DNA from 3 places in the Phyllobacterium sp. YR620 genome. Region 2 is predicted to be linked to each of the others. Evidence: riboswitches for the same ligand, from Rfam matches in the RefSeq annotation. Region 2 holds a riboswitch; each other region holds the start of a gene.

Region 1 (5,592 bases), on a different contig from region 2:
CCCTTTATTTCCTTGCGTGTCGCCAGCGCTTCCTTGCGCTGCGCCAGCATGTCCGTGTAGCCGCCGGCGTATTCGAGCCAGCGTCCATTGCCTTCCGGCGCGATCACCGACGTCACCGTACGGTCGAGAAAATCGCGATCGTGGCTTACAAGCAGCACGGTTCCCGGAAAGCCCGCGACCAGTTCCTGCAGCAGATCGAGCGTCTCCATGTCGAGATCGTTGGTCGGCTCGTCCAGCACGAGAAGGTTTGCGGGTCGGGCAAGAACGCGCGCCAGCATCAGCCGCGCCCGCTCGCCGCCGGAAAGTTCGCGGATCGGCGTGCGCAATTGCTCCGGCTGGAACAGGAAGTCCTTCATGTAGGAAGCGACATGGCGTTGCTCGCCATTGACGATGACGTTCTCGCCGCGCCCGTCCGTCAAATAGTCGGATAGCGTCTGTTCGAGATTGAGGCTGTCGCGCCTCTGGTCGAGCACCGCGATTTCAAGATTGGTGCCAAGTTTCAGCGTGCCGCTGTCGGATGCGAGCTGGCCAGTGAGCATGGAGAGAAGCGTGGTCTTGCCGGCACCATTTGGCCCAACGAAACCGACGCAATCGCCGCGCTGGATGCGCGTCGAAAAATCATCGACCAGGATATTATCGCCGTAGGCCTTGGACAAATGCTCGGCTTCGATGACGAGCTTGCCCGATTCCCTTGCGTCGCTGGCCTTCAGGACAGCCGTTCCCTGCGCACGCCGGTGATTGCGGAATTCGCTGCGCATGGTCTGCAATTCGCCAAGGCGGCGCATGTTGCGCTTGCGCCGCGCGGTGACGCCATAACGCAGCCAATGTTCCTCACGCACGATCTGTCGCCCGAGCTTGTGAAGGTCGCGTTCCTCTTCTTCGAGGATCTTGTCGCGCCATTCCTCAAAGCCGGCGAAACCCTGTTCGAGCCGTCTGGTAACGCCGCGATCGAGCCAGACGGTCGTACGGCTGACGTTTTCGAGAAAGCGCCGGTCATGCGAAATGACTACGAGGGCCGAGCGCATCTGGCGAAGTTCGCCTTCCAGCCATTCGATCGTCGTCAGGTCGAGATGGTTCGTCGGCTCGTCGAGAAGCAGGATATCCGGCTGCGGCGCGAGCACCTTGGCAAGCGCCGCCCTGCGCGCCTCGCCGCCCGAGAGATTGTCCGGCTTTTCTTCGCCGGTAAGCCCCAGATGTTCCAGCAGATAGCCGACGCGGTAGTGGTCGTCGGCGGGTCCGAGCCCGGCTTCCACATAGTCGTGGACATTTGCAAAGCCATCCATGTCCGGCGCCTGCGCGAGATAGCGAACTGTCACGCCCGGATGCTTGAACACCTCGCCGTCGGTCGGCGCAATGAAGCCGGCCGCGATTTTTAACAGCGTCGATTTGCCCGAACCATTGCGACCGACTAGGGCAATGCGATCCCCCTCGCTGACGGAAAGCGCAGCATCGCTCAGGAGCGGCGTGCCGCCGAATGTCAGCGCAATCTGGTCGAGACGAAGCAGTGGTGGGGCCATGAAGAATTCAAATCCAGCGGTACAGACAGACCGGGGTTGCCGGGCGCATGGCCTTTTCGGCGAGAAACGTGCCTCTGTCAAATAAAACAGGCCGGAATTTTCCGGCCTGTCGTTGGACTATGCGTTGAAAATCAGTATCCGCTGCCGCCATAGGCGCCGCCGCCATTGCCTTCGCAAGGCGCGGTATAGATCGAGCCGTCACGCCGCTGGTAGCGGCAGAGGTTCTGCGTCTGGCCTTGCGGCGTCGTTACGGTACCGATTGCGGCACCGAGCAAGGCACCGCCTGCTGCGCCAACCACCGTGCTCTTCGTGTCATGCCCCAGCGCCTGCCCGGCAATCGCACCCAGGCCACCGCCAATCAGGGCGCCCGTCCCTCCACGTACGTTTTGCTCGCTCGTTGCGCAACCGGCAACAGAAACGGCCAGCAGCGCGGATACCGCAATCGCGGTCAGACGTAACTTCATGACAAATCCTTTCATGTCCAAAACAGATGCGGCGGACCCTGCTGTGCCAATAAGGCAGAAGAAAGTTTTCCGTCGCGCTTACCAACAAATTATGGCGGAGCGCTCGTCGATATTCTCGGCTCGTGTCCCGAGGATCATGGCTGTATGAAGCCGGTGGAGGGTCTGCGTACGCCACGCTCACCTACGATCAGTAGCGTCGTTGGGCTATTCCGCCCTGGCCCAAAAAAAACAGGCCGGGAAAATCCCGGCCTGTTCTTATGCTGGAAATAACAGATTATCGGCACGGAGCCTGATAACGCTGGCCATAACGATTCTCGTATGTGCAATAACGATTGCTATTGTTGTTGGTGGCAGCACCAACCAAAGCACCACCGGCACCGCCGATTGCAGCACCTGCAAGGGCGCCCTTGCCACCGTTGATTGCACCGCCAGCCAATGCACCCAATGCCGCACCGCCTACGCCGTAGCCGGCGACGCGCTGATCAGAAGTGGTGCACCCGGCGGCCGAAAACGCCAGGAGTCCGGCGACTGCAATCGTGGACAAACTTTTCAACATGGAAGACCTCTCCCGTTGTTAGAACCAAATTTCAACAGCTTGCGTCCCCAATGCTGTCCTGCAACAATTGCATCTAGCGCTTTTTTTTACAAGCCGGGCGCCGGTTGCAAGGCAGCAATCAGGATTGCCTTACCTGAATCGAGCGATACCCGGAGAGTTCCGCGTACCGAATTCGAGACAGTAAGCGATGAACCGAAAGAAAGTTCCATATTTTGCAGCGGCCAGCGCGCGCCTTCGATAAAAAGCCCGTGCAATGGCGAAAATGCAACAATGCTGAAGAGCGTATCTTCGGGGAAATCGAACCTGTAGGAACCTGCGACCAGCGGATGCGCTTCTTCATCACCGCTGGAGAGGATTATCTTGCGGCCCTCGGCCGCATGGGCCGTCGCCATGGTGAGATGCAGGAGCGTGTGATCGGTGCGCGAACCGCCGAACGCCCCGCACAGAACGACTTCCGTTGCTCCGAGCCGATAGGCCTCGTTGAGCGCCAGCTCGCCGTCCGTCATATCCTTTGCAGCCGGGAAAACCGAGCGGGGAACATGCGCATAACGCCGGTCGAGTTCGGGTGACGTCGAATCGAAATCGCCGAGCCAAAGCTCGGGTTCGAGGCCGAGGGCTTCGGCATGTGCTATGCCGCCATCGGCCGCAAGGACGCGGGCACCGGCGACGAGGTCCCTGAGGCGATCATTGGCGTGGACGGTTCCGCCGAGAAGAATGACAAACTTGCTCATGACGCGGCCATAGCATGCGGCACTCGCGCCGCATAGCGTCGTTCAGCGTGGCATGAAGCTGCCGGGCAAAGGCACGCGTGCGAACGCTAAAACCCTGTAAGCTGCACCAGCGAGATACCGTAGAATATGTAAGCCCCGATTGCCGTGGCGATGGCGATGACCACCAGCATGGCCCCATCCGTGAGTTCGAACATTTCTGCCCCCTTAGTCTTCTTATTGTTCTGAAGGGAAATCTAGCAGATTCGGGGACGCATGGCTTCACACAAATCCGGGTTAATCAGCGCGGATTAACCGGCCCCCCGACATTGCGATCGCAACCACACGCAAGACGGGCAATCGGCTTGCGCCGACCAATGTTTTTCTTTAATCTTTGCAACGCTCTAACGGGGTGCCTGCCAGAAATGACAGGCTGAGAGGCACAAGGTGAAACACCTGCCAACCCGCGGAACCTGATCCGGTTTGTACCGGCGGAGGGATTAGACGCGGCATCACAGCCGGCGCACCAATCCTTTTGAACATCAAGCTAAGGAGGCGCCGATGCGGCCGCTAACGACACTATTGAAATTTGCACTCATGATCGGTGCGCTGGTCCTCGCTTTCCCGGCGGGTGCCAACGCCGAAGGCAAGCTCACCGTCTATACCTATGAAAGCTTCACCGCGGAGTGGGGCCCCGGCCCCAAGGTTAAAGAGGCTTTCGAGAAACAGTGCGGTTGCACGGTCGACTTCGTTGGCGTGACCGACGGCGTTGCCCTTCTTAACCGGTTAAAGCTCGAAGGCGCTGCAACGAAGGCGGACATTGTGCTCGGTCTTGATACGAACCTCACCTATGAGGCGGCAGCGACCGGCCTCTTCGCACCGCACGGCATCGATACGAAGGCAGTAGCAATTCCGGGTGGCTACAAGGACGATATTTTCGTGCCCTTCGACTATGGCTACTTTGCCGCGATTTATGACACGGAGAAGCTGACGAACCCTCCCGCGAGCCTCAAGGACCTCGTCGAAGGCGATCCGAAACAGAAGATCGTCATAGAGGACCCGCGTACTTCGACGCCGGGCCTCGGACTGCTCCTGTGGGTAAAATCGGTTTATGGCGACAAGGCGGGGGAAGCTTGGGCCAAGCTCAAGAACCGCGTCTTGACCGTTACGCCCGGTTGGTCGGAAGCATACGGCCTCTTCACCAAGGGTGAAGCGCCGCTTGTCCTCTCCTATACGACATCTCCTGCCTATCACGAGATCGCCGAAAAGACCGAGCGCTACAAGGCGGCCTCGTTCGCCGAAGGCCACTATCTGCAGGTTGAGGTCGCGGGCCAGACCACGACGGGCGCGAAGAACCCGCTGGCCAAGGAATTTCTTGCCTTCATGACCTCGCCTGCCTTCCAGGACGCCATCCCGGAAAACAACTGGATGTTCCCGGCGGCAAAAACCAGCGCGCCGCTGAACCCGGCCTTCGACAGGCTGGTAAAGCCCGTAACGACCCTGATGTTCTCGCCGGAGGAAGTCGCCAAGAACCGCAAGGCCTGGATCGACGAGTGGCTTGCGTCGATGAGCCTGTAACGCATTGACGCCCACCATCTCCCTCAAACCTTTGGCCGGGGCACTCGCCCTGGCCTTTCTCGCCCTGCTTGCGGGGGGAGCCTTGCTCGGTCTCCTGAGCGAGGCATTGCGTGGCAATACCGAAGGCTTTGCTGCATTCGACAGCTATTTGTGGAGAGTTGCACGCTTCACCCTGTTGCAGGCCGTTCTTTCAATGCTGCTCTCGATCGCCTTTGCCATCCCGCTGGCCCGGGCCCTCCATGCCAATCCTGATTTTCCGGGGCGGCCGATGATCTTGCGCCTTTTCGCCCTGCCCCTAGCCCTGCCTGCGCTTGTCGCTGTGCTCGGGATCACCAGCATTTACGGACGCAACGGCCTTCTCGCTGCGCTGTTCGCGCAATCCGGCTCTGAAATCATACCGAACATCTACGGCCTCACTGGCATTCTGATCGCCCACGTGTTCTTCAACCTGCCGCTGGCAACGCGGTTCATTCTCGCCAGCCTCGATTCAATTCCGGAAGATTACTGGAAGCTCTCCGCTCAGCTCGGCATGCGCGCATTGGCGCAGTTTCGCCTGATCGAATGGCCGGTAATACGGCGCAATCTTGCCGGCATTGCCGGGCTGATCTTCATGCTGTGTATTACGTCTTTCACCATCGTGCTGACGCTTGGCGGCGGGCCGCGCGCGACAACGCTGGAAGTGGCGATCTACCAGGCGCTCCACTTCGACTTCGATATCGCGCGTGCCGTATCGCTGACCCTGTTGCAACTGACCCTGACGGTCGCGGTAC
Region 2 (5,592 bases):
ATCTCCATCCGCACGAAGTATCGGGCGGCATGGGGCAACGCGCGATGATCGCCATGATGCTGATCACCGGACCGGAACTGCTGATTGCGGACGAGCCGACCTCCGCGCTCGATGTTACGGTCCAGCTCGACGTGCTGGGCATTCTCGACAATCTGGTGCGCGACAGGGGCATGGGCCTCGTTTTCATCTCGCACGATCTGCGGCTGGTTTCGTCGTTCTGCGACAGGGTCATCGTCATGTATGCTGGCCGCATCGTCGAAGAAATTGCCGCGACGGACCTGCGCAATGCCAAGCACCCCTATACGCAGGGACTGCTGAACTGCATGCCTGAAATAGGTGCCGACCGGCATCCACTGCCGACGCTCGACCGCAAACCGGAGTGGGCAGCATGACGCCGGCGCTGAAGATCGACAATCTCGAAGTGATGTTCAATCGCTTTCGCGCGCTGCGCGGCGTCAGCCTCGAGGTGGTGCCCGGCGAGTCCTTCGGTCTCGTCGGCGAATCCGGTTCGGGCAAATCGACGCTGCTGCGCGCCGTGGCGGGTCTGGCACCCGTGACCGCGGGGACTATCGAGGTCAATGGCAATTTGCTTGGCGCATCGCGCACAAAGGCCTTTTACCGCGAAGTGCAAATGGTGTTCCAGGACCCCTATGGTTCGCTGCATCCGCGTCAGACCGTGGACCGATTGCTCCTTGAGCCGCTGGCCGTACATGGATTCGGCGATATCGAGCGGCGCATCTTGCGGGCGCTTGACGAGGTCGGGCTCGGTTCCAGTTTTCGTTTCCGCTACTCGCACCAGCTGTCAGGCGGCCAGCGCCAGCGTGTCGCCATCGCCCGCGCTCTGATTCTCGAACCATCGATCCTGTTGCTGGACGAGCCAACCTCTGCGCTCGACGCATCGGTGCAGGCGGAGGTGCTGAATCTTCTCGAGCAGATCCGCCGCGACCGCAAGCTGACATTCGTCATGGTCAGCCATGATCTCGCAGTCGTAACGCACATGTGCGACCGGCTGATGGTAATGCAGCACGGCGCGGAGGTTGAACGGCTCACCGCGTCGGAACTTGCCCGCCGCCATGTAACGCGGGACTACACGCGCAACCTCCTTGTCGCGAGCCAAGGTTTTGTCCGCCCTGTCGTTCAAAACGCCTAATGCAGCTTCATCGAACATTTACCATTTGCAGACGCATTTCTTCCCCGACGCCGGTTCCAGGGCAGATCGTGAAAATCTGAACGAATTTCATAAGCCGTCATTTACGCCGGACAACTGATGGTTGCGCTCATCGACTGGAGTGGGGCCATGAAGTATCTACGTCAATTCATAAAAGACCGCCGCGGCGCAACCGCGATTACATTCGGCTTGCTGCTTGTACCGCTCCTGGGGTTTGCCGGGCTCGCCGTGGATTATAGCCGCGCCAGCAATGACCGTTCGCGGCTGCAGAATGCGGCCGACGCCGCGGCGCTTGCGGCAGCCTCGGTTTTCACCGGGTCCAACAAAGCGGCCGCCGAGGCGAGGGCACGTGCCTTCCTCCAGGCCAATCTCGGCCTGCGCGCCGAAGATATCAATTTGAACTTCAGTACCGAAAATCAAAAGGTTTCCATCACCCTTGGCGGCCAGACCAGCACCCTGTTCATGCATGTTCTCAACAAGGACAACATGCCGATCAACGTCAACGCCACGGCGCTGGCGCCATTGAAGCCGACGACGGCCAAGATCACGATCGACAAGGTTACGGGCTACTGGTTCAAGAAAGTTTCGATCATCGTCGTGCGCAATGGCAAGGACGTTGTCGTCGGCACCATCAAATACACCGCGACCGACCATAACCTCTACAACGGTAACGGCGGCGGTAAAACAGACCCGGATATCAATGTTCCGATCACGTTCGACCTCGGTGATTACACCAAGCTGTACCTCAAGATGGAAATCAAGAATGATGGTTGCGACATCGGCTACAAGGACAAGAACGGCGGGAAATCGCGATACGTCGATTGCATTGCCACAAGCGAGTCCGGCTATTCGAAATACAATTCCACGCTGAAGACCGACGACCCGAACACGGTCAACCATCTGTTCGTGGACGGCGTGCAACTGCCGTTGGGATCGAAGCCCCCACTCGATGATCTGATGAATTGTGACAACACGCCCCATAGCCATGCGTGGGAAGACGGCGGCGGCTGGGCCAACCAGGACTTCTACTACAAGATCACGGCCGCCTGTAAATCGGTCGACGGCGAGAACGTTCGCCTGACCCACTAGGACCTGACGCGGCGCGATTGACTTTAATCTCGCGCCGCTCCATCATCGCTTCATTCCGAGGGGGGCACTGTACAGTGCTGAGATAGCGTCGAGCTGGACCCTTGAACCTGATCCGGGTCATGCCGGCGTAGGAACGGGAATTGAGCAAAGTTCGCGCCTTTTCAGCTTCACCTTCGCGCATGACCGGATCTCCAAAAGCAATGGAGTCCAGAGCGTGCCCTACATCCTGACATCTGAACTGCGGCGGTAGCTGCATGCGCCTCGTTATTCGCATGGTCGCGGCGCTTGCCGCCGTCTTTGCTTGCTGGCAAGTGGCGGTCTGGCTGTTCCAGCCTCCGCGATTCATTCTGCCTGGGCCAATTGCGGTGGTGTCGGCGCTTGTCGAACAGCGGCAATATCTTGGCGTCAACGCATCGATCACGCTCATCGAGGTCCTGCTTGGACTGGCATTCGGCGCGCTCGCCGGCATTATTATCGCGCTGCTTGTCGCCGCCATTCCCGCCTTTCGCCATGTCGTCTGGCCGCTTCTTCTTGTCTTGCAGGTATTCCCGGTATTCGCCATCGCGCCGCTGCTTGTCCTGTGGTTCGGCTTTGGACTTGCCTCCAAGGTGGTGATGGCAAGCCTCATCATCTTCTTTCCCGTCGCATCGGCCTTTGCCGATGGCCTGCAGCGAACCAACCGCGACCTCCTCGATGCGGCTTCGCTCACGCAAGCGACGCCGCTCGCAACCCTGCTTCTCGTTCGGGTTCCTAGCGCCTTGCCCTCGCTCGGATCGGGCCTGCGGGTCGCCGCCGTCTTTGCCCCGATCGGCGCCGTGATTGGCGAATGGGTCGGCTCGTCGCGCGGGCTCGGCTTTGTCATGCTGCAAGCCAATGCCCGCATGCAGACCGAAACCATGTTCGCGGCACTGATGATCCTCGCCGCCCTCACCGTGATCCTGCGCTTTCTCGTCGACGCCCTGACCCGCCGCCTTACCCCTTGGGCGCCGCAAACATGAGCAACTCCCATCATCGCAACAAAGGACGACTGATGTTCCGCACACGCTTATCGATCCTCGCCATATGCCTTGCGCTCTGCGCCGCAACCGCGCCCGCCAGTGCCGCCGACAAGTTGACGGTACTGCTCGAATGGTTCGTCAATCCGGACCACGCCCCTCTTATCATCGCCCGCGAGAAGGGATTCTTTGCCGATGCCGGCCTTGATGTGAATCTCATGCCGCCAGCAGACCCGGCCGCACCGCCACGCCTCGTTGCGGCAAAGCAAGCAGAGGTCGCCATCCACTACCAGCCTAATCTCTACCTCGACCATGACACCGGCCTGCCGCTGGTGCGCTTCGGGACGCTGGTGGAAACGCCACTCAACACGGTGATGACGCTGGCCGATGGTCCGATCAAAAGCCTCAAGGATTTGAAGGGCAAGAAAGTCGGCTTCTCGGTCTCCGGGTTCGAGGATGCGATGCTCGGCGCCATGCTCAAGTCCGAAGGCATGTCCATCAAGGACGTGGAACTGATCAACGTCAATTTCGCCCTGTCAGCCTCGCTGATCGCGGGGCAGGTCGATGCGACGGTCGGAGCCTACCGCAACTTCGAACTGACCCAGATGGCACAGGAGGGTCACAGCGGCCGCGCCTTCTTTCCCGAGGAGCACGGCGTGCCGGTCTATGACGAACTCATCTTCGTCACGCACCGGGATCTCGTCACCGACAATCGCCTGCCGCGCTTTCTCGGCGCTGTCGAAAAGGGGGCAATCTATCTGACCAATCACCCGGACGAGAGCTGGCAGATTTTCATCAAGGCCTACCCGGATCTCGACAATCCGCTGAACAGGCAGGCGTGGACGGACACGCTGCCACGCTTCGCCAAACGGCCGGCGGCTCTCGATCGCGGCCGCTACGAACGCCTCGGTGTCTTCCTGCACGAAGCAGGGCTGATCAAATCGATCCCCGCCGTCGGCGACCTCGCCGTCGAACTCTCCCAACCTCCTTCGCTCTGATGAAAGAGAAGATCATGCCAAAAGTAGATTTCCGGCTGAATGCCATTGTCGATGTCGACGCTATTGGCGGCGAGCAAGACCTTGGTGCTCTAGCGCTCGCTGCGGCGCGAGGCGGCGCCACGATCATCCAATATCGCGACAAGAATTCGCCAACACGAAAGATGGTGGAACGTGCCCATGCGATCCGGGCAGCGCTGGGCGGCAGCGGCGTTCCTTTCGTCGTCAACGACCGGGTCGACGTGGCGCTTGCCACGGGTGCCGACGGGGTCCATGTCGGGCGCGAGGACATGCTGGTCGCCGACGTCCGTCGTCTGCTTGGCCCGGATGCGATCATCGGTTTGACGGTGAAGAACGAATCCGATGCCGAAGCCGCCATCGCTGGCGATATCGACTATGCTTGCATCGGCGGGCTGTTCGAAACGCCGGCCAAGCACAATCCCGACGGTCCCATCGGCTTTGACGGCTATCAACGTCTGGCGCAGATCATTCGGGCGAAGAAGCCCGACCTGCCGATCGGCGCTATTGCCGGCCTCGATCTCGCGCGCGCTGCACCGGCCATCAAAGCCGGAGCCGATGGCATAGCGGTCATTTCGGCCATTTTTCGGCAGGTCGACCCGAAGGCCGCTGCGCAAATACTGCGCGAGGCAGTGGACAAGGCGCTCGAGGCACGGCGATGACCGCGATCGCATTGACCATTGCCGGTTCCGATAGCGGCGGCGGCGCAGGTGTCCAGGCGGACCTGAAGACCTTCTCGGCGCTTGGCGTCTACGGCGCGAGCGTCATCACAGCCATCACCGCCCAGAACACAAAGGGCGTGACAGCAATCGAAAATCTCTCGCCTTCGATCATAAGCGCGCAGATCGATGCCGTTCTGTCAGACATTGACGTGGCCGCGATCAAGATCGGCATGGTCTCCGCAGTGGCAGCGATCGAGAGCATTGTCAACGGCCTGCGCGGCTGGCACCGGGCGCTCGTTATCGACCCGGTGATGGTCGCGACCTCAGGTGATCGGCTACTCGAACCCGGAGCCATCGATGCGTTGCGGCAGGTGCTTCTCCCCAAGGCAACCCTCGTCACACCCAACCTTGCGGAATCAGCCCTGCTGACCGGGCGGCCCGTCGCAGGCGATGCGGCTGAAATGGTGCGCCAGGCCGAGCTTCTGCTGGCTGTCGGTGCTTCAACAGTCTTGATCAAGGGCGGCCATGGCAGCGGATCGGAAAGCAGCGATCTTCTGTGCGACGGAAAAACGCAAGAATGGTTTTCCAGCCCCCGCATTGCCACGGACAACGACCATGGAACCGGCTGCACGCTTGCCTCGGCCATCACGGCTGAACTGGCCAAG
Region 3 (5,592 bases), on a different contig from region 2:
CTAGAGGAGACTTCCCATGAGCATCCGTCGTATTGAAGTTGGTCCACGCATGAGCCAGGCCGTTATCCATGGCAACACGGTATATCTCGCCGGGCAGGTGGGTGGCCCGGGCAAGAGTGTTACCGAGCAGACCAAGGATGTGCTTGCGGCCGTCGATCGCCTGCTCAAGGAAGCCGGCACCGACAAGTCCAAGCTGCTCCAGGCCATTATCTGGCTCGACGACATGAAGGACTTCAGCGAGATGAACGCCGTGTGGGATAGCTGGGTCGATCCGGCCAATACGCCCGCGCGCGCGACCGGCGAAGCCAAGCTCGCAACGCCCGAATACAAGGTCGAGATCATCGTCACCGCCGCTCTCTGATTCGGTTTGGCGCACGTCAATGTGCGTTATTCTTGAAGCGGTTGTCACCATCCTGCCGTAAAAGGCGGTTTCTTTGCAGCAAAGCCCGAGTAAATTGCTCGGGCAGGCTGGATTTTTGGCGCGGAAATGCATAAAGTCCGCGCTTCTCCGGATTGCCACAGGGGCAATTCTTCAAACGCTTGTCTGATTGTAGCCAATTGCTATTGCGCAAGACGAGGCAAGCATGGGTAAGGAAAACGATTGCAAGTACTCGTTCGAGACAACAATGTTGAACAGGCCCTCCGGGTCCTGAAGAAAAAGATGCAGCGGGAGGGTCTCTTCCGCGAAATGAAGGCGCGCCAGGCATTCGAAAAGCCGTCCGAGCGCCGTGTCCGTGAAAAAGCTGAAGCCGTCAGCCGCGCCCGCAAGGCAGCGCGCAAGCAGGCACAGCGCGAAGGTCTTCTGCCAGGGCCGAAGAAGAAGGAACGCCCGCCGCGTCCGAATGGCAATGCCGGTGGCGATTTCAACCGATAGTCGGTGACCGGCCCGTCCGGTCATTTTTATAGCGAGAAAACCCGCACGGCCTTGCCCGGGCGGGTTTCGTTTTTTCCTGGCCCTGTATGGTCGGCCGGGATCGTCGCTTGGGCGGTTTCCAGGAAGTGCCTCCTTGCGCGGCCACACAGCCTGCCTATTCATGCGGGCATTCAGTCAGGCATCATGGAGACAAGCATATGGCGCTCAACCTCAACATTATCATTGCCAGCACACGCCCGGGTCGTGGCGGTCCGGCAGTCGCAAAGTGGTTTCATGAATTTGCTAGCTTGGATGCCCGGTTCGAAACCGCGCTGATCGACCTTGCCGAGATAAACCTGCCTCTCCTTGATGAACCGCATCATCCCCGCATGCAGAAATATGAAAAGGCTCATACCAAGCGTTGGAGCAGCCTCGTCGATGCGGCAGACGCAACCGTTTTCGTTACGCCGGAATATGATTATTTCGCTCCGCCATCGCTCATCAACGCTTTGATTTACCTGTCGAAGGAGTGGAATTACAAACCGGCCGGATTCGTCAGCTATGGCGGCGTATCCGGCGGCTTGCGCTCGGTCGAGTCGGTGAAAGGGCTGATTGCGGGCTTGCGCATGATGCCGATTCCCGAGGGCGTTGCCGTGCATTCGTATCAGCAGTTCATTGATGATGAAGGCGTCTTCCAAGCCACCGAATCGATGACGGGCAGCGCGGCGACAATGCTGGCGGAGCTTGCCAAGTGGGCAGAGGCCCTGAAGCCGCTGCGCGCCTGAGCTGACGTATTGACCCGCTTGACAACGGCGTTGCAGGCGGGTCTCTTAGAGACATTCACCAGGGGGGTCCCGACAAGGGGCTGAGATACTGCTGGCCATCGGCAAGCGCAGTGACCCGTTGAACCTGATCCAGTTCATACTGGCGTAGGGACGGTGCAAAAGTCTGCGCGGGCCAGGGATCTCCTGTTGTAGTTCGCACAAGCCTTTCATCCTTCCGGCACAGAACTGGGTTTCGCGCCTGCATGGCCATAATGGCATGCGGGCAATTTGAACTGGCGGGCGTTTTTGAGCGTTCGCGGAGCAAAGGAACCTGATGATGACCGCAATTACTCCAATCGTTTCGACCGGCGCGCTCCCTGCATCGACCAAGGTCTACAAGCCCGGGCGCATATATGCGGATTTGCGCGTACCGATGCGCGAAATTGCCGTGCATCCAACGGCGGGCGAGCCCAATGTCACCGTCTATGATGCGTCCGGCCCCTATAGCGATCCGCTCGTGACGATCGATATTGCGCAGGGCCTGCCACGCATGCGGGAGGCCTGGCTTGAGGTGAGGGGCGACACGATTGTTTATGACGGCCGCCACGTTCTCCCCGCCGATAATGGCTTTGCGACCGGCGAACGCCTGACGCCGGCTTTCTCCAGCCTCAGCAGGCCACGCCGATCCAGGGACGGCCGTGCGGTTACCCAACTCGCCTATGCGCGGGCAGGGATCGTTACGCCGGAGATGGAGTTTGTCGCCATTCGCGAAAACCTTGGCCGCGAGGCGGCCAGGAGCGCGATGGCGCGCGACGGCGAATCCTTCGGAGCGGCGATACCGGACTATGTGACGCCCGAATTCGTGCGCGACGAGATCGCGCGGGGCAGGGCGATCATCCCAGCCAATATCAACCACCCCGAACTCGAGCCGATGATCATCGGCCGCAGTTTCCTCGTCAAGATCAATGCCAATATCGGCAATTCCGCTGTCACCTCTTCGATGGCCGAGGAGGTCGAGAAAATGGTCTGGGCGACGCGGTGGGGCGCGGATACGGTCATGGACCTTTCGACCGGGCGCAATATTCACAATATCCGCGAGTGGATCATCCGCAACGCGCCAGTGCCGATCGGCACCGTGCCGCTCTATCAGGCGCTGGAAAAGGTGGGCGGTATCGCCGAGGACCTGAGCTGGGAGATTTTCCGCGATACGCTGATCGAACAGGCGGAACAGGGCGTCGACTATTTCACCATCCATGCCGGGGTGCGGCTTCATTACATCCCGCTCACCGTCAACCGGGTGACCGGCATTGTCTCGCGCGGCGGCTCGATCATGGCGAAGTGGTGCCTGCATCACCACAGGGAAAGCTTCCTTTACGAGCATTTCGCGGAAATCTGCGATATTTGCCGCGCCTATGATGTCTCCTTCTCCCTGGGTGACGGGCTGCGGCCTGGCTCAATCGCCGATGCCAACGATGCGGCGCAATTTGCCGAACTCGAGACGCTGGGCGAACTCACCCGGATCGCGTGGGCCAAGGATTGCCAGGTGATGATCGAAGGGCCCGGCCATGTGCCGATGCACAAGATCAAGGAGAACATGGACAAGCAACTCGCCGTTTGCGGCGAGGCCCCATTTTATACGCTAGGACCGCTGACGACCGATATTGCACCCGGCTACGATCACATCACCTCCGGTATCGGCGCGGCAATGATCGGCTGGTTCGGCACAGCAATGCTCTGCTACGTCACACCCAAGGAGCATCTCGGCCTGCCCAATCGGGACGATGTCAAGGTCGGCGTCATCACCTACAAGATCGCCGCCCATGCGGCCGACCTTGCCAAGGGCCATCCGGCGGCGAAACTGCGCGACGACGCGCTGTCGCGTGCACGTTTCGAGTTCCGCTGGGAGGACCAGTTCAACCTGTCGCTCGATCCCGAAACCGCGCGCCTCTACCACGATGAGACACTTCCGAAAGAAGCGCACAAGGTGGCGCATTTCTGCTCGATGTGCGGGCCGAAATTCTGCTCGATGCGTATTTCGCACGACATCAGGGCGGAGGCGCAGAAGGAAGGCATGGCGGCGATGGCGGCGAAATTCCGCGAGGGCGGCGATCTCTATATGCCGCTGGAAAATGGCGGCTGATCCCATGGCGGTGCTTGTCAAAGGCGCTGGCGTTGCCGGCCTGGCGGTTGCGCACGAACTGATGATGCGCGGTATCGAGGTGACCGTGGTCGATCCAGCGCCCGGAGGCCTAAGGGCCGCATCCTGGTATGCCGGCGGTATGCTAGCGCCCTATTGCGAAAGGGAAAGCGCCGAGCAGGCCGTCGTCGAGCTTGGACGAGCGGCAGCTGATTGGTGGGAGGAAGCACTGCCCGGCAGCGTGACCCGGAACGGCACGCTGGTCCTCGCCCCGGCACGCGACCATAAGGAACTCGACCGCTTTGGCGCGCGCACGTCCGGCTTCGAAATGGTCGATGAAGGAGGGATCGCGGCGCTTGAGCCCGACCTTTCCGGCCGCTTTCGCAAGGGGCTTCATTTTCCCAGCGAAGCGCATCTTGATCCTCGCCACGCGCTGGTCGGCCTTGCCGCAAAGCTTGCAGCCTGCGGTGTTTCTTTCGAAACCGATCTGTCGGCCCCGTCGGACTTCGACTGGACCATAGAATGTGTCGGTCGCGCGACGCAGGACGAGAACATTCGCGGCGTGCGCGGCGAAATGCTGCTGTTGCGCACGCCGGATGTTGCCCTGTCGCGGCCGATACGGCTCATTCATCCCCGCTTTCCCGCCTACATCGTGCCAAGGGCAGGACAGACCTTCATGGTCGGCGCAACGATGATCGAAAGCGATGCGACCGGGCCGATCACAGCGCGTTCGATGATGGAACTGCTGAATGCCGCCTATAGCCTGCATCCCGCCTTTGGCGAGGCTGAGATCGTGGAGACTGGAACCGGTATCCGGCCGGCCTATGCCGACAACCTGCCGCGCGTCGTCCGCAAGGGCAATGCAATCAGCATCAATGGACTTTTTCGCCACGGTTTCCTGCTTGCTCCCGCCATGGCGCTGCAGGCTGCGGACATGATTTTCGATGAAAGGAACAAGGCGCAATGAAACTCATCGTCAATGGTGAAACGCGTGAGGTCGCGGCGCAATTCCTCAACGCGCTGCTGAGCGAGCTGGAGTTCGAGGGCGAATGGCTGGCGACAGCGCTGAATGGCGAACTCGTCCGCTCGGCCGAGCGTACAGACTGCGCGCTCCGGGAGGGGGACCGCGTCGAAATTCTGACGCCGCGGCAGGGAGGCTGAGCATGCTTACGCTTTACGGCACCGAACTTCATTCACATTTGCTGCTCGGAACCGCGCAATATCCCTCGCCGGCAATTCTGCTCGACGCCATTAAGGCCTCAGGGACCGGGGTCGTCACGGTTTCCTTGCGCCGGGAGACGGCGGGTGGAAGTTCCGGCGAAAGGTTCTGGTCGTTGATCCGCTCGTCCGGCGTGCGCGTGCTGCCGAATACGGCCGGCTGCCATTCGGCGAAGGAAGCGGTGCTGACGGCACAGATGGCGCGTGATCTCTTCGCCACGGATTGGATCAAGCTCGAAGTCATCGGCAATCACGACACGCTGCAACCGGATGTTTTCACGCTGGTCGAGGCCGCGCGTATCCTGAGCAACGAGGGGTTCAAGGTCTTTCCCTATACGACCGACGACCTTGTCGTCGCCGGGAGGCTGATCGATGCCGGCTGCGAGGTGCTGATGCCATGGTGCGCTCCGATCGGCTCGGCGCAAGGCCCGCTCAACCTGCATGCGCTTCGCTCGCTGCGCGGTCATTTCCCGGATGTCCCGTTGATTGTCGATGCCGGCCTCGGCCGTCCGTCGCATGCGGCGACCGTGATGGAACTCGGCTTTGATGCGATTCTGCTCAACACGGCCGTGGCGAAGGCAGGTGATTCGGTGGCGATGGCCGGCGCCTTCGCCAAGGCG

The links. Region 2 has a riboswitch for thiamine pyrophosphate ahead of BLR72_RS18170 (ABC transporter permease). Riboswitches for the same ligand answer to the same signal wherever they lie in the genome.
Region 1: it holds a riboswitch for thiamine pyrophosphate, as region 2 does, so the genes downstream of both, thiB (thiamine ABC transporter substrate binding subunit) here and BLR72_RS18170 (ABC transporter permease) in region 2, are expected to answer to the same signal.
Region 3: it holds a riboswitch for thiamine pyrophosphate, as region 2 does, so the genes downstream of both, thiC (phosphomethylpyrimidine synthase ThiC) here and BLR72_RS18170 (ABC transporter permease) in region 2, are expected to answer to the same signal.

Annotation. Positions count from the first base shown of each region.
Region 1 covers NZ_FNJP01000002.1:687,640-693,231, reverse strand. The annotation lists gene BLR72_RS10150 (ABC-F family ATP-binding cassette domain-containing protein) at 1-1,517, opposite strand, end outside; gene BLR72_RS10145 (glycine zipper 2TM domain-containing protein) at 1,649-1,981, opposite strand; gene BLR72_RS10140 (hypothetical protein) at 2,256-2,537, opposite strand; gene BLR72_RS10135 (thiamine diphosphokinase) at 2,624-3,268, opposite strand; TPP riboswitch at 3,643-3,761, shown strand; gene thiB (thiamine ABC transporter substrate binding subunit) at 3,806-4,822, shown strand; gene thiP (thiamine/thiamine pyrophosphate ABC transporter permease) at 4,827-5,592, shown strand, end outside.
Region 2 covers NZ_FNJP01000005.1:402,181-407,772, reverse strand. The annotation lists gene BLR72_RS18185 (ABC transporter ATP-binding protein) at 1-392, shown strand, start outside; gene BLR72_RS18180 (ABC transporter ATP-binding protein) at 389-1,150, shown strand; gene BLR72_RS18175 (TadE/TadG family type IV pilus assembly protein) at 1,298-2,257, shown strand; TPP riboswitch at 2,306-2,408, shown strand; gene BLR72_RS18170 (ABC transporter permease) at 2,512-3,255, shown strand; gene BLR72_RS18165 (ABC transporter substrate-binding protein) at 3,288-4,250, shown strand; gene thiE (thiamine phosphate synthase) at 4,265-4,927, shown strand; gene thiD (bifunctional hydroxymethylpyrimidine kinase/phosphomethylpyrimidine kinase) at 4,924-5,592, shown strand, end outside.
Region 3 covers NZ_FNJP01000001.1:776,287-781,878, forward strand. The annotation lists gene BLR72_RS03600 (RidA family protein) at 17-361, shown strand; gene rpsU (30S ribosomal protein S21) at 602-874, shown strand; gene BLR72_RS03610 (NADPH-dependent FMN reductase) at 1,072-1,638, shown strand; TPP riboswitch at 1,689-1,807, shown strand; gene thiC (phosphomethylpyrimidine synthase ThiC) at 1,955-3,757, shown strand; gene thiO (glycine oxidase ThiO) at 3,762-4,721, shown strand; gene thiS (sulfur carrier protein ThiS) at 4,718-4,915, shown strand; gene BLR72_RS03630 (thiazole synthase) at 4,918-5,592, shown strand, end outside.